Regions from separate parts of the Shinella sp. GW821-FHT10F02 genome, predicted to be linked through region 1. Evidence: predicted binding sites of a transcription regulator. Region 1 holds the regulator's gene; the other holds the start of a gene.
What was found. The regulator LexA, encoded in region 1, represses DNA repair genes until DNA is damaged. The targets are predictions, from matches to a motif close to TGTTCNNNNTGTGTTCNG.
Positions count from the first base shown of each region.

Region 2: a site for LexA is predicted at 3,840-3,857, ahead of AC1RWL_RS19425 (DNA polymerase IV). Genes of this name have one in related genera too.

Region 1 is NZ_JBXASL010000003.1:599,033-607,333, forward strand. Features, by position in the region: gene AC1RWL_RS12660 (ComEC/Rec2 family competence protein) at 237-2,705, shown strand; gene lexA (transcriptional repressor LexA) at 2,686-3,405, opposite strand; gene AC1RWL_RS12670 (molybdopterin molybdotransferase MoeA) at 3,515-4,738, opposite strand; gene moaC (cyclic pyranopterin monophosphate synthase MoaC) at 4,738-5,232, opposite strand; gene trpC (indole-3-glycerol phosphate synthase TrpC) at 5,232-6,047, opposite strand; gene trpD (anthranilate phosphoribosyltransferase) at 6,056-7,078, opposite strand; gene AC1RWL_RS12690 (peptidylprolyl isomerase) at 7,096-8,301, opposite strand, start outside.
Region 2 is NZ_JBXASL010000006.1:153,272-160,585, reverse strand. Features, by position in the region: gene AC1RWL_RS19450 (MFS transporter) at 1-590, shown strand, start outside; gene rpmG (50S ribosomal protein L33) at 684-851, shown strand; gene AC1RWL_RS19440 (PleD family two-component system response regulator) at 1,539-2,906, opposite strand; gene AC1RWL_RS19435 (response regulator) at 2,923-3,294, opposite strand; gene AC1RWL_RS19430 (DUF3572 domain-containing protein) at 3,436-3,735, shown strand; gene AC1RWL_RS19425 (DNA polymerase IV) at 3,861-5,207, shown strand; gene AC1RWL_RS19420 (L,D-transpeptidase family protein) at 5,338-6,651, shown strand; gene AC1RWL_RS19415 (tetratricopeptide repeat protein) at 6,709-7,314, opposite strand, start outside.

The DNA of each region.
Region 1 (8,301 bases):
CATTTACGATGCGCTGCCAAGCGATACCAAAGGCAAATTGTGCATTGCGATAACGGGCTTTCCGGCAACGCAATATCTACCCTTTCCGGCAAGTTGCAAGCAACTTCTGAGGGTGGTTTTCACGTTGCGGAGGGCGCATGCTTTCTGTTTGGCTTAGTATTAATTCACCCTACTTTTGATTGAAGATTCTCGCGCCGGGTTGCATAATCGCCAGGGGAACCGGTGGGGCCGAGTGCATGGCCAGGATCGACATCGCGGAGAAGCAGGCGGCGCGCGAGGCAGAGGCCTGGGGCGTCGCGCCGGCTGGCGATTCGCTGCCGATACCGGCTTTGCCCGCGCGCCGTCGCAGGGCCACGCTTGCCGCCTATGCGCGCGCCGTCGGCCGGTTTCGAGAAAGCCTTGCCGGCCAGAGAATTGATGCCGCCTTCGCCGAGGAGCGGGCGCACGGCCACTTCTTCCTGTTCGTGCCGGTCTTCCTTGGCATCGGCGCCGCCCTGTGGTTTGCCGCCGCTACCGATCCGCCAATTTATGCCCTGCTGCTTCTCGCCTGCGTTACGTTCTGGCCCGCCTGGCGGCTGCGGCACCGGGAGGACTGGGTGGCGCTCGCCGCGGGTGCCGCTTTTCTCGTTCCCGTGGGCATGCTGCTTGCAGCCATGGAAAGCGCCCGGCTCGATACTGTCATCCTGGATACGCCGGTCACCACGGAAATCAGTGGTCGGGTACTGTCGCGTGAAAGCGACGAGCGCGGGGCGATCCGCTACCGTATCGCACTGGAGGCGACGCGCGATCCGGTGCTGAAGCGCCCGCCCGGCATCGTCACGCTGCTTGCCCGCAGCCGTCATGAACCGATCGCGATCGGCGCGGGCATAACGGGGCGCGCGCGCCTCGGGCCGCCGTCCGGCCCGGCCTTGGCCGGCCTCAACGATTTCGCCTTCGATGCCTATTTCGCCGGCACCGGCGCCGTCGGCTATTTTTACAGCGCGCCCAAAGGTGTTGTGACCGGCGAGGCGGGGCTGGAAGGGCGGATCAGGCAGGAGATCGCGCGCTGGCGCAACAACCTGACCGAGCATATTCGGGGGCGCATCGGCGGCGATGCCGGGGCGATCGCCGCGGCACTGGTAACGGCGGAACAGCGGGCGATCGGCGCGGACACGGTCGAGGCGCTGCGGCAGGCGGGGCTTGCCCATGTATTGGCCATTTCCGGGCTTAACATGGTGCTCGCCGCCGGCACCTTTCTCGTCGGTGCGCGCATGCTGATGGCGCTGATTCCGGGCTTTTCCGAGCGCTATCCGGCCAAGAAGATTGCCGCCGTCGGCGCGCTCATCATGGTGACGCTCTATATTCTCGTCTCGGGCGGCGCGCTCTCTGCCGTGCGATCGTGGATCATGATCTGCGTCATGCTTGTGGCCGTGCTCTTCGGGCGATCGGCCATCAGCCTGCGCAATGTCGCGCTCTCGGCGATCCTCATCCTGCTGGTGACACCATCCGCCGTCACCAATCCCGGCTTCCAGATGTCCTATGCGGCAACGCTCGGGCTTGTCGCGGGCTACGCGGCCTGGCGCGAGCGGCCGATGCGGCGGGAAAGCCGGGGAGGGCCGTTGCAACTGTTCGGCGGTTCGCTCGGCCGTTTCTTCGGCGGGCTCATGCTCTCCTCGCTGATCGGTGGTTTTTCCACGCTGATCTATTCCATCGGCCACTTTCACCGCATTCCCGCCTATGGCCTCGCCGGCAATCTTCTGGCGATGCCGGTGATCAGCACGATCGTCATGCCCTTCGGCCTCATCGCCGTGCTGCTGATGCCGTTCGGCCTCGACGCCATTCCCTTCGCGATCATGGGCAAGGGCATCGAATGGATGATCGCGCTTTCGACCTGGGTCGCGAGCTGGAAAGGCGAAATCGTCACCGGTCAGATTCCGCAGTCCGCCTTCCTGCTGGTCGGCCTCGGCGGCGGCCTGGCCTGCATTTTGCGCACCCGGCTGCGCCATGCCGGCACGCTGCTCGTCGCGCTTGGCATCATCATCGCCTGCTGGCCGGACGAACGCCGTGCGCCGGAAGTGCTGGTCTCGGAAGACGGCCGCCTCGTGGCGATCCGGCGCGGCGACACCGTTGCGACCAACCGCGCAAGGCCGCCGGATTTCATTTATGCGCAATGGCGGCGCGCGCTACGGCTCGGCGATCTCGTCAAGCCGGAGATGCGCAAGAGCGAAGGCCTGACGGTAGAAGATGCCGCCGCACCCGCTGAAGGAACTGAAAAGCAGAGGAAACCGCGCCACAAGGCGGATCGGCAGAGGGCGAAGGCCGCCATGGTATCCGCCCTGGAGGCGGCGGGAAAGGGTACGGGCTTCATCTGCGAAACAAAGGCATTCTGCGCCGCGGTTTCGCCGAGCGGCTGGCGGATCGTCACGCTGGAAGACCTCGCCTTCCTCGGAACCGCCTGCGATGCCGCCGACCTCGTCGTCGTGTCCCAGGCCCTGCGGCTGGAAACATGCCGCTCCGGTGCCCGGCTGATGACGGCTCGCCATCTGCGGCGTACTGGCGCCCTGGAAATCCAGCCCGGCGCCGAAAAGGCCGCTCCACCGCTTTCCGAAGCCGAGATCACATCCGCCGTCGAAACCCTCGACCGGCCCTGGTCCCGCCACCGCACCTATGATTGGCGCAGCGGCACCTTCGAGGCCGAGACGGCGCTCAATGATAGCGGCGAATGAGGCCGACGAGCTTGCCTTGAATCTTCACGCGGTCCGGGCCGAAGATGCGGGTCTCGTAGGCCGGGTTTGCGGCTTCGAGCGCGATGGAGGCGCCCTTGCGGCGGAAGCGCTTCAGCGTCGCCTCCTCGTCGTCGACGAGCGCCACGATGATCTCGCCCGGATTGGCGGTGGTGGCGTTGCGGATGATCACCGTGTCGCCGTCGAGGATGCCGGCCTCGATCATCGAGTCGCCCTTGACCTCCAGGGCATAATGATCGCCGTTGCCGACCATCTCGGCCGGTACCATGATTTCATGGGTGTTGTTCTGGATGGCGGAGATCGGCACGCCGGCGGCGATGCGTCCCATGACCGGTACCGAGACCGAAGACGACATGTCCGCCTGCGGCGTGCGCTGCACGGGGGCGGCCGGCACCGGCTGCTTGCCGCGGCTGCCCTCAATGACGGCCGGCGAAAAACCACGACGCGGCTGGAGGCTTGGCGAATAGGCTTCGGGAAGCTTGATCACTTCCAGCGCCCGCGCCCGGTTGGGCAGGCGGCGAATGAAGCCGCGCTCTTCCAGCGCGGTGATGAGGCGGTGGATGCCGGACTTGGACGCGAGATCGAGCGCATCCTTCATCTCGTCGAAGGAGGGAGGAATACCGGACTCCTTCATCCGTTCATGAATGAACAGGAGAAGTTCCTGTTGTTTCCGCGTGAGCATGGCCCCTCCACCGAGAATCTTGAAACAATCCAGAATCGTGAAACAAATCCAGAACAGACACTATCTGTTCCATATGTGTTCCGCAAGGCCTTGGAAATAATAATATTGTTCAGGCGGAGGGTTCGCGCAGGAGGAGTACTTCGCAGGGATCGCCTTCGGGCACGGCCGGGGCGTGCGGCGGGCGGATGAGCAGGCCTTCCGATTCGGCGAAGACCTTCATCATCGAGGAATCCTGCTTGCCGAAGGGTGTCACGTACAGGTCGCCGGCCGGTCCCCGGACGATGCGGGCGCGGACATAGTCCTGCCGCTGGTCGTTTTCCTTGAGCGGCACGGCGGCGATGGCCGGGTGCCGGCGGTTTTTTGCGGGCAGGCGGGCGAGGCGGCGCACCAACGGCTCCAGGAAGAGCAGCGAGCAGACGAGGCTGGAGACCGGGTTGCCGGGGAGGCCCAGCACCTGGATATCTCCCAGCCGGCCGACCATCAGCGGTTTCCCCGGGCGCATGGCGATGCGCCAGAAATCGAGCTCCATGCCGGCCTCGCCGAGCACCGGCTGCACGAGGTCGAAATCGCCGACGGAGGCGCCGCCGAGCGTCACGAGCACGTCGATATCAAGCGCCAGCGCGTTGCGCACGGCCTCCAGGATCGCCTGCTTGTCGTCGCCGACGATGCCGAGGTCGATCACCTCCGCGCCGGCCACCCGCGCGAGCGCCGAGACGCCGTAGGTGTTGGAGGCGATGATCTGGCTGGCGCCGGGCGGCGTTCCGGGCGGGACGAGCTCGTCGCCGGTCGCAAGCACCGCGATGCGGGGGCGGGCGTAGACGACAAGTGTCGAGTGGTTCATCGCGGCGGCGACGGTCAGGCGGCCGGCGTCGAGCACCGCCCCGGCCTTCAGCACGGTCTCGCCTTCGGAAAAATCCTGCCCGCGCGGGCGCACATGCCGGCCTTTCGGCGTGAGGAAGGTCGTGCGGATACGGCCGTCACCCAGCTTTTCCGCGTCTTCCTGAAGAAGCACGGTATCGGCGAAGGAGGGCAAGGGCGCGCCGGTGAAAATGCGCACGGCCTCGCCGGGGCCAGCGGAGCCTTCGAAAGCATGGCCGGCGGAGGAGAGGCCGACGACCTTGAGGACGGCGCCGAGTGTCGCGATGTCCGCATGGCGGACGGCGTAGCCGTCCATGGCGGAATTGGTGAAGGGCGGCTGGGTCAGGCGCGCGGCGATGTCTTCGGCGAGAACGCGGCCTTGCGCGTCATGCAGGGAAACCGTCTCCGTCCGCTGTGTCGGCTTGGCCCGGGAAAGCAGGCGGTCGAGGGCGTCGGCGACGGGCAGGAGCGACATCAGGCGTTTGCCCGCTTGTAATCGCCGGAGCGGCCGCCGGATTTTTCGACGAGCCGGATGCCGCCGATCTCCATTTCGCGGTCGGCGGCTTTCGCCATGTCGTAGATGGTGAGGCAGGCGACGCTGACGGCGGTGAGCGCCTCCATTTCCACGCCGGTGCGGCCGGTGAGCTTCGCCATGGCCTCGACGCGCAGGCCGGGCAGCGCGCGGTCTTCGCGGATTTCGACGGCGACCTTGGTCAGCATCAGCGGGTGGCAGAGCGGAATGAGGCTCGACGTCTGCTTGGCGGCCATGATGCCGGCAAGGCGGGCCGTGCCGATCACGTCGCCCTTCTTGGCGTCGCCCTTGAGGATCAGGTCGAGCGTCGCAGGCGCCATGCGGATGAAACCTTCGGCAACGGCGATACGCACCGTTTCCGCCTTGTCGCCGACATCCACCATGTTGGCTTCGCCGGAGGCATCGATATGGGTCAGCATGGCGGCCTTTTCGGCCATCATTCGGCCGCCAGCATGCCGGCGGAGCCGGTCAGCAATTCGCGGGTGGCGGCGGCCACGTCGTCCTTGCGCATCAGGCTCTCGCCGACGAGGAAGGTGGAGATGCCCACCTCGGCGAGGCGTTCACAATCCGCATGGGTGAAGATGCCGCTTTCGCCGACGAGCAGGCGGTCGTCGGGCACCATGCCGGCGAGCTTTTCCGACACCGCGAGGTCGACCTCGAAGGTGCGCAGGTTGCGGTTGTTGATGCCGACGAGCTTGGATTTCAGCCTGAGCGCCCGTTCCATTTCCGGCTCGTCATGCACTTCGATCAGCACGTCCATGCCGAGCGCAAAGGCGGCGTCCTCCAGCATCTTCGCATCGTCGTCGCTGAGCGAGGCCATGATGATGAGGATGCAGTCAGCGCCCCAGGCGCGGGCTTCCAGCACCTGGTAGCTGTCGAACATGAAATCCTTGCGCAGCGCCGGCAGCGCGCAGGCCTGGCGCGCGGCGGTGAGGAATTCGGGTGCGCCCTGGAAGCTCGGCGTGTCCGTCAGCACCGAGAGGCAGGCGGCGCCCCCGGCCTCATAGGCCTTGGCGAGCGCCGGCGGATCGAAATCCGGGCGGATGAGGCCTTTGGAGGGACTTGCCTTCTTGATTTCGGCGATCAGGCCGAAATTGCCGGCGGCTTTTCTGGCCTTGAGGCTGGCGAAGAAGCCGCGCGGCGGCTCCTGGTCGCGGATCTGGGCGCGAAGCTCGGCGGGGGCCACGCGCGCCTTGGCGGCGGCAATTTCTTGCAGCTTGTACGCTTCGATCGTCTTCAGGATATCGGTCATGGCCAATCCTACTCCGCATGGCCTTCGTTGGAAACCGAAACGAGGCGTTCGAGCACCGTGCGGGCGCGCCCGCTTTCCAACGCTTCGGTTGCCTTCGCCATGGCGTCCTTCAGCGTTTCCGCCTTGCCGGCGATGAGAAGAGCGGCCGCGGCATTGGCGAGCGAGACGTCGCGATAGGGCATGTGCGCGCCGCCGAGCACCGAAAGCAGGGCTGCGGCATTGTGCGCGCCATCGCCGCCGCGGATATCGTCGAGCGTCACCTGGGGAAGGCCGAAATCGGCGGGCGTCAGCTCGAAGGTGCGGATCTTGCCGTCTTCCAGCGCCGCGACCTGCGTCGTGCCGGTCGTGGTGATTTCATCGAGGCCGGAGCCGTGCACGACCCAGATGCTCTCGGAGCCGAGATCGCGCAACACTTCGGCGAGCGGCACCAGCCATTGCGGCGCGAAGACGCCGAGGAGCTGGCGCTTGACGCCGCCGGGGTTCGAGAGCGGCCCGAGCAGGTTGAAGATGGTGCGCGTGCCGAGTTCGACGCGTGACGGGCCGACATGTTTCATCGCCGGGTGGTGCAGTTGCGCGAACATGAAGCCGAGGCCGGCATCGTGCACGCAGCGGGCGATTTCCGTCGGCCCGATATCGAGCTTCACGCCGAGGCAGGAGAGCGCATCCGCCGTGCCCGCCTTGGAGCTCAGCGCCCGATTGCCATGCTTGGCGACCGGCACGCCGGCGCCGGCGGTGATGATCGCGGCGAGCGTCGAGATATTGTAAGTGCCCGTGCCGTCGCCGCCCGTGCCGACGATGTCGATGGCATCCGCCGGCACCGTGACCGGCAGCATGCGGGCGCGCATCGACCCGACGGCGCCGTAGATCTCGTCGACGGTCTCGCCGCGCACGCGCAGTGCCATCAGGAAGCCGCCGATCTGCGAGGGCGTGGCGGCGCCCGACATGATGATCTCGAAGGCGCCGCGGGCGTCCTCGCGGTCGAGCGCGTTTCCGGCGGCGACCTTGGCGATATAGGATTTCAGGTCGGACATGCGGTTCCCGTCTTCCTCTATCGAGCGATGCTCTGTTCGGCGAGCGTGCGGTTGATCGAGACGCCATAGGCGGTCTGCAGCGAGCTCACCATCTGGTCGAGGATGTCGTCGCCGCTGGCGCGCGCGACGGCAGCGATCTGCTGGTCCTCGTTGGAGAGCGCATCGGTTGCCGAATCGGTTGCGACATCCGCGACCTTCAGGAGGATCTGGCCCTCGCCATCCACGCCAGGCGTGTTGGCGACATGGCCGACCGGGCCGGCGAAGGCGGCGGCAACGGCGGCCGGGCTCAGCACGGGGTCCTGCGCGCTGCGGTGCAGGCCCGCCTTGTTTTCGACCGCCATGCCGAGTTCGCCGGCAATCGCGGCGAGATCGCCGCCCTTGCGCACGCGCTCGGCCAGCTCTTCCGCCTTCTTGGCGAGCGTCTGGCGCTGCTGCTCGGCGGTCCAGTCGGCCACCACGCGGTCGCGCACCTCGTCGAGCGTGCGGTCGCGATCCGGGATCACGTCGAGCACTTCGAACCAGGCGTAGCCCTCGCGGCCGACATTGATCGGCTGGGTTTCCGTGCCGACATCCGTCTTGAAGATTTCGCCGAGAAGGGCGGCTTTCTCCGGCAGGCCGTTGACCTCTTCGCCCTTCTGGTCGTTGCCCTGGGCGTCGATCCCGTCGATTGTCACGGCCTTCAGGTTGTTCTTGGCGGCCGCCTCCGCAAGGCCAAGGCCCTCGGCGCGGCTGTCTTCCATGCGGTCATGCACCGCGAGAATGCCGTCGGCGGCTTCGCTCAGTGCCAGTTCGCTGCGCAGCTCTTCCTTCACCTCGTCGAAGGTCTTCAGGTTTTCCGGGCGGATGTTGGTCACGCGCAGGATGATCGGGCCGAAGGTGCCGTCGATGACCGGCGTCGTGCCGCCGTCGGTGGCAACGGCGAAAGCGGGTTCGGCGAACTTCTGGTCCGGCACATTCGCCTGCGTAAAGTCGCCGAGCAGCACGTCGGTCGCCGTCTTGCCCTGTTCGGCGACGAGCGCGTCGAAGGTCGTGCCGGAGGCGAGCTTGGCGGCGGCGGCATCGGCCGCGGCACGGTCGGGGAAGGTCAGCTGCTCGATCGTGCGCGTTGCCGGCGTGCGGTACTTTTCCTTGGTCTTGTCATAGTCGGCCTGCAGCGCCTCGTCGGTGATCGCGGCCGCGTCCATGATGTCCTTCGGCTCCAGCGCGACATAGACGACCTTGCG
Region 2 (7,314 bases), on a different contig from region 1:
AGAAGCCGGAACTGCATTTCATGCGCTACGTGCTGCTCGTGCCGACGGCGACGGCCGCGGTCTTCATTTTTGGCGCGGTCGAAGTGGGCGGCCTTTCGCTCTTTCCCATCTACGCCACCCGGGCCGGCTTCAGCGAGCCGCAGGCGGCCCTGCTGCTCACCGTCATGGGCATCGGTAACATGGCGTTCCAGATCCCGCTCGGCATGCTCTCCGACCGCATGAAGGACCGCAGGAGCCTCCTGACGATCATGGCCGTCATCGGCCTCGTCGGCGCGCTCTCGCTGCCGCTGGTGTCGCAGAACTGGGTGCTGATGGCCGTGGTGCTGCTGGTGTGGGGCGGCTGCGTCGCCGGCCTCTATACGGTCGGCCTCAGCCATCTCGGCTCGCGACTCGTCGGTGCGGACCTCGCGGCCGCCAATGCCGCCTTCATCTTCTGTTATGCGGTCGGCACGGTGGTGGGTCCGCAGGCGATTGGCGCGGCGATGGACGTCTCCGGCAATGACGGTTTTGCCTGGGCGATCGTGTCCTTCTTCGGCTTTTACCTGGTACTTTCACTGGCCCGGATCGTTTTCCGACCGAAACGGGCTTGACTTTTCGGGCGCGATTTGTAGTTTCCGCCCAGATTTAAGCCGTGGAGCAGACTGGCTGTCCGCGGCTTCGTTTTTCATAAAGGCAGGACGACCATGGCCAAGGCTACCACCATCAAGATCAAGCTGCTGTCGACGGCCGACACCGGTTTCTTCTACGTAACGACGAAGAACAGCCGTACGATGACGGACAAGATGACCAAGACGAAGTACGACCCGGTCGTGAAAAAGCACGTCGAATTCAAGGAAACCAAGATCAAGTAATCTTGGCAACCCTTTTGGTTCGCAAAGGCGCTGGGCGGAAACGTCCGGCGCCTTTCCTTTTGGGCCGGGTCGCTGCAAGCTATCTGGAGATTCGCGAATCAAAAACGCCGCTCCCTTGACGGGAGCGGCGCTGAACGGGGGTCGGCCAGATACGACGACGGCACGAGGATTCCGTTTGTGTCGTAACCAGCCGACCGACCCCACGACCCAGGAGATGCGGCGGACCTAGCATCATGGGGTAACCGGTTGTGCGGGCTTGTTTGCCGCCCATGAGTTGAACATCGCGCGAAAAAGAAAAAAAATCAACGAATTCTTAACGCTCCCCTCGCCGCTCCTTGTCTCATAGTTAACCGCGGCGCCGACGCTTGTCTCATTGGGTTCCAGTTACGTTATGGATCACAACAACGGCGGGTCCACGTTACGTCAACCATAGCGCGAACCACCCACAACCCTGATAAAATGCCGCGAAGCCACACGGTTAGATTGCAGCAAGCACAACCCGTTGATAAGGCTGACCAAAAATAAATAGTAGGATTTATAGCGAAAATTCGCCGCAGGCATGAGCCGCAGGGGTCCGAAATCCGTCTTCCGGCTGCCTTCGGAAACCGCCCGGACTTCAAGGCAAATGGCCGGAGTGCAATCTGGCCTGTGGACAACCTATCGCCAGATGCCGGCGAACCACCCGAATCAGGCGGCGGCAGCCACGACGCGATTCCGTCCGGAGCGTTTGGCCTCGTAGAGCGCGGCATCGGCGCGCTTCAGCAATGTTTCCGGGCTATCGCCCGACGGCAGCGCGGAAGCAAGGCCGAGCGAGGCGGTGATCGGCAGAAAGACATCCGTGCCGGGAATGCGGAAGGGCTCGCGCTCGACGATCGTGCGAAGGCGTTCCGCCACGCCCGCCGCCATCTCGGCCGACGTGTCGGGCATCACCAAAACGAACTCCTCGCCGCCGTATCGGCAGGCAAGATCGGCGCCGCGCACGGCGGAGCGCACGCGGTTGGCGAATTCGCGCAGCACGGCATCGCCGGCATCGTGGCCATAGGTATCGTTGACGAGCTTGAAGCGGTCGATATCGGTGATGCAGACCGAAAGCGGGCGGCCGCGCGCCGTGGCGCGGTCGATCAACAGCTTCATGTGGTTGTCGAGGTAGCGGCGGTTGTGCAGGCCCGTGAGGCCGTCCGTCACGGCCAGCTCGATCGTCTGGCGCACACTAGCGCGCAGGCGGTCGTTGCAGCGCTTGCGGCGGATCTGGGTGAGGCTGCGGGCGATCAGCTCGTTCGGGTCGATCGGCCGCATCAGGTAGTCCGTCACGCCGAGATCGAGCGCGCGCACGATCAGGTCGTCATGGCCCTGCTCGGCGATCAGCAGGAGCGGCAGGAAGCGCGTGCGCTCCAGCGAGCGAAGCTGCGAGCAAAGGCGCAGCGGATCGTAGTCGTCGAAATTGGCGTTGACGATCACCAGTTCGTAATTGCTCTCGGCCGCCTGGAAGAGCGCCGCCTGCGGATCGGACGTGCAGGTGACATCGGCGATCGGTTTCAGCGCACGCGAAATGCGCTCCTGCGAGCTCGCGCGGCTGTCGACGAGCAGCACATCGCCTGCCTCGTCGCCCATGACGTTGTACAGCCCCTCCTCCATGGAGATGGCGCGGGCGGTCGCCGCGCGCATGCGCAGCTCGTCCGTCAGCGTCTTCAGCCGCACCAGGCTCTTCACCCGCGACATGAGCTGGAGGTCGTTGACCGGCTTGGTCAGGAAATCGTCGGCGCCGGCCTTCAGGCCGCGCACGCGGTCCGACGGCTGGTCGAGTGCCGTCACCATGACGACCGGGATATGCGACGTGCGCGGATTGGCCTTCAGCCGCTCGCAGACCTCGAAACCGTCGATGCCGGGCATCATGATGTCGAGCAGGATGAGATCGACCTGCGTGCGCTCGCAGATCGACAGCGCTTCGTAACCGTTGTCGGCCGTCAGCACGTCGAAATATTCCGCGAGCAGCCGCGCTTCGAGCAGCTTCACGTTGGCCGGAATGTCATCGACGACGAGGATGCGTGCTGTCATGGCCCTGGTCTCTACCTCATGCGTCGCCGAGATAGGTCTTGATGGTTTCGATGAATTTCGGAACGGAGATGGGTTTCGAGACGTAAGCCTCGCAGCCGCCCTGCCGGATGCGCTCCTCGTCGCCCTTCATCGCGAAGGCGGTAACGGCGATCACGGGGATGACATGCAGCTCGTCGTCCTCCTTCAGCCACTTGGTGACTTCGAGGCCAGAAACCTCCGGAAGCTGGATGTCCATCAGGATCAGGTCCGGGCGGTATTTGCGCGCGAGATCAAGGGCTTCCATGCCATTCCTGGTCTGGATGGTGGTGTAGCCGGACGCCTCGATGAGGTCCCGGAAGAGCTTCATGTTCAGCTCGTTGTCCTCGACAATCATCACTTGCTTGGGCATTGTGCGTCCCTGTTCCTCTCACCGGCCTTGCAACCCTCCGGAAGATCGATAAGTTGCGGCAAAGCCGAAATCACCCAGCCTGACCGTTGCCACGTTAGCGGCACTTGGTTGATTAAAAGGTAAATTTCCCAAGGGAAAACGATGAAAAGCCAAAAAGATACACCCGCGACGGCGGAGGCGGAAGCAACCGCTGTCGCCATCCTCGGCTGGATCGCCGGCGAGCCGGAATTGCTCTCGCGTTTCCTCGCGCTGACTGGCGTCGCGCCCACGGAAGTGCGCAACGCCATCAACGATCCCGGCTTTCTCGCCGGCCTCGTCGATTTCCTGATGGGACACGAGCCGACGCTGCTCGACTTCAGCGCGGCGACGGGCATCACGCCGGAGACGGTCGTGCGCGCCCACGCGATCCTCTCCGGACCATATGGCGACACCGATTTCTGAGGGAATAAACCGGGTGTGCGACACCGCGCGTCCAGCCTGTGCGTCGTCATGCTTTCAGCCCCGGTTCCTCTTGAGACTCGCCAACTTACGCAGTAATGTCGCGATGTTCAACATTTGTTCCATTCATGAGCACCGCCGCACAGCGTTTTCCGGGCTTCTGTCGTGACTGCCTTTCCGGGCAGCCGGCCGATCTGCGCCGTTGCCGCGCCTGCGGCAGCCCCCGTCTCGTCTATCATGACGAACTTTACGACCTGACGCTCGCCCATATCGACTGCGACGCCTTCTATGCCTCGATCGAGAAACGCGACAATCCGGAGCTTGCCGACAAGCCGGTGATCATCGGCGGCGGCAAACGCGGCGTCGTCTCGACCGCCTGCTACGTCGCGCGCATCCACGGCGTGCGATCGGCCATGCCGATGTTCAAGGCGCTGGAGGCCTGCCCGAACGCCGTCGTCATCAGCCCCAACATGGAGAAATATGTGCGGGTCGGGCGCGAGGTGCGCACCATGATGCAGGAGCTGACGCCACTCGTGCAGCCGCTTTCCATCGACGAGGCCTTCCTGGAATTGCGCGGCACGGAGCGCCTGCACCACGATCCGCCGGCCCGGGTGCTCGCGCGCTTTGCCGAGCGCGTCGAGAAGGAGATCGGCATCACCATCTCGATCGGCCTCTCCTACTGCAAGTTCCTCGCCAAGGTCGCCTCGGACATGCGCAAGCCGCGCGGCTTTTCCGTCATCGGCGAGGCAGAGGCGCTCGACTTCCTGCGGGACAAGTCCGTGCGCCTGATCTGGGGCGTCGGCAAGGCCTTTGCCGAGACGCTGGAGCGCGACGGCATCCGCACCGTCGGCCAGCTCCAGACAATGGAGGAAACCGACCTGATGCGCCGCTATGGCGTCATGGGCAAGCGCCTCTTCAATCTGTCGCGCGGACAGGACGACCGCGAGGTTCATCCGAACGACGCCGCCAAGAGCGTTTCGGCCGAGACCACCTTCTTCGACGACATTGCGGGTTATGACGAACTCGTCACGCATCTGCGCCGCCTGAGCGAGAAGGTCGCCTCGCGGCTCCGGAAATCCGGCATTGCCGGCTATACGGTCGTGCTCAAACTGAAGACCGCCGATTTCAAGGGCCGCACGCGCAACCGCAAGCTCGAAGACCCGACCATGCTCGCCGACCGGATTTTCCGCACGGGCCTCGACTTGCTGCGCAAGGAAGTGGACGGCACGAAGTACCGGCTGATCGGCATCGGCGTCACCGAGCTTGCCGATCCCGGCCGCGCGGACCCGCCGGATCTCGTCGATCCCGCCGCCAGCCGCCGTGCTGCGGCGGAAGCCGCGATGAACACGCTGCGCGACAAGTTCGGCAAGGCGAGCGTCGAAACCGGCTATACGTTCGGCAAATCCGGCCCCGAACGCTTTCACGAAAAGTTGACCTTCAAATCCGCCGCGAAAACCGACACCCCCACCGAATAAATCCCGAAGAACCAGCGTTCTGCATTGCATCGGGTTGGCACAGATCGGGGGATCGCCAGCTGCATCAAGCCTTCTTTAAACTGGATGCACTAAGCTCCCCTTCGGTTTGTATTGCGTACGGATGGGTTACATGAAGTTTCGCCTCGCTACTGGCATGAGCATATTGGGCCTGATGCTGAGCTGCGCCACGGCGCTCGGCGGAACGCTCGAAGGTCCCCTCCAGATCATGGTGTCGAAGGACCTGCAGGAACTGAAGATCTATGATGGCGGCGTGATCGTCGCCACATCGCGCGTCTCCACCGGCAAGGCCGGCCATTCGACGCCGACCGGCATCTTCTCCATCCTGGAAAAGAAGCGCACGCACTTTTCCAACCTCTATGACAGCGCGCCGATGCCCTTCATGCAGCGGCTGACCTGGTCCGGCATCGCGCTGCACGCCTCCAACAGCGTGCCCTCCTACCCCGCCTCGCATGGCTGCGTGCGCCTGCCGAACGATTTCGCCAAGACGCTGTTCAGCGTCACGCGGCGCGGCGGCCATGTGTTGATCACCGACCGCGAGATCGCCCCGCAGCGCATCGTGCATGCCACACTCTTCAAGCCCGTCGTCGTCGTGCCGGATACGCCGCTCCTGTCGGAAGCAGGCCTACGCCCGTCGCTCATCGAGGCCGGCAACAAGAGCGTCGAGGTGGCGATGACCGATCCGAAGCCGGAGATCGTCACGCCCATCGTGCAGAAGACCGAGCAGGACCCGATCCGCATCCTCGTCACGCGGCGCGGCGAGCGTGAAATGCTGGTGGATCTCCAGCGGCTGCTGACCTCGCTCGGCTACGACGCCGGCATTCCGGACGGCCTGCACGGCAAGCAGACCGTCACCGCCATCCGCGCCTTCCAGCTCGCTGAGGGCCTGACGGAAGACGGCGTGATCTCGCCGGAGCTGGTCGCCGCCGTCTACGCCAAGGCCGGCAAGGGCACGCCGCCGAACGGCCAGATCCTCGTGCGCCAGAAATTCAAGCCGCTGATCGAGGAGCCGATCACCATCCGCAATCCGGAAATCGCGCTCGGCACCCATTTCCTCATCGCCCGCGAGGTCGATGCCGACAAGGGCAAGGCGGAATGGTACGGCGTGAGCATGGACAACCAGCTCCCGCAGGGCACGCTGAAACGCCTTGGCATCACCACCGAGGTCGACGCTGCCGCGCCTGACGCGCTGACGAAAACCCTTGACCGCCTCGACATTCCGGAAGACATGCGCAACCGCATTTCCGGCCTGATGGGCGAAGGCGCTTCGCTGTCGATCTCCGACACGGGCCTCGGCCCCGAAACCGGCGACGGCACGGACTTCATCACGGTCACCCGCAAGGTGCAGAAGGCGGATGCCTCGATCGTGCAGGGCGGCAAGAAGAAGAAAAAGAAGAAGGTCTCGTCGGTCACCGTCGTCAACTAACCCGCGACGCCTGCCACCGCGTAGGGCCACCGGGAACCGGTGGCTCTTTTCGGGCGATTATTCGCCGAGGCGCTTCAACAGTTCCTCATAATCGCCTTCGGCCGTCGCCAGCCACGCTGTGTCGCCAGCGGCGCGCAGGCGCTCGATCCTGCTTTGCATGAAGGATTTGGCATCGTCCATGCGGCCGAGTTCGTAGGCGAGCACGCCGCGCTGGAACAGCATGTCCTGTATGGTTTCGAGGTCGTCCTCGGCCTCTGCGATCTCCAGGACGCGGATGAGGTATGGCTCCGCCTCCTGCTTGCGGCCCATGGCATGCAGATTTTGCGCGAGGTTCGTGAGCACGGTTTTCAGCTTCGGATGGCTCTTGCCGAAAAGCCGCTCGCCGCGCGACAGCACATCCTTGTTGAGTGCCAGCGCTTCCTCGTAGCGCGTCGCCTCGTGCAATTGGAAGGCCCGCTTCTCCCGCACGCCGGCGCGCTGATCATCGCTATATCCGGGGTAGACGTCGGCAAGCAGTGCCGCCTTGCCATATTGCTCGGCGGAAAGCGCGTGGCTGGCGCTGTTGCCGGGAATTGTCGCATAGGCGCCCAGCAGTTCCGCATGAACATAGCGGTCCATCAGCCGCCGGCCAAGCGGACGATCATCACCCTCGCTCAAGGTTGC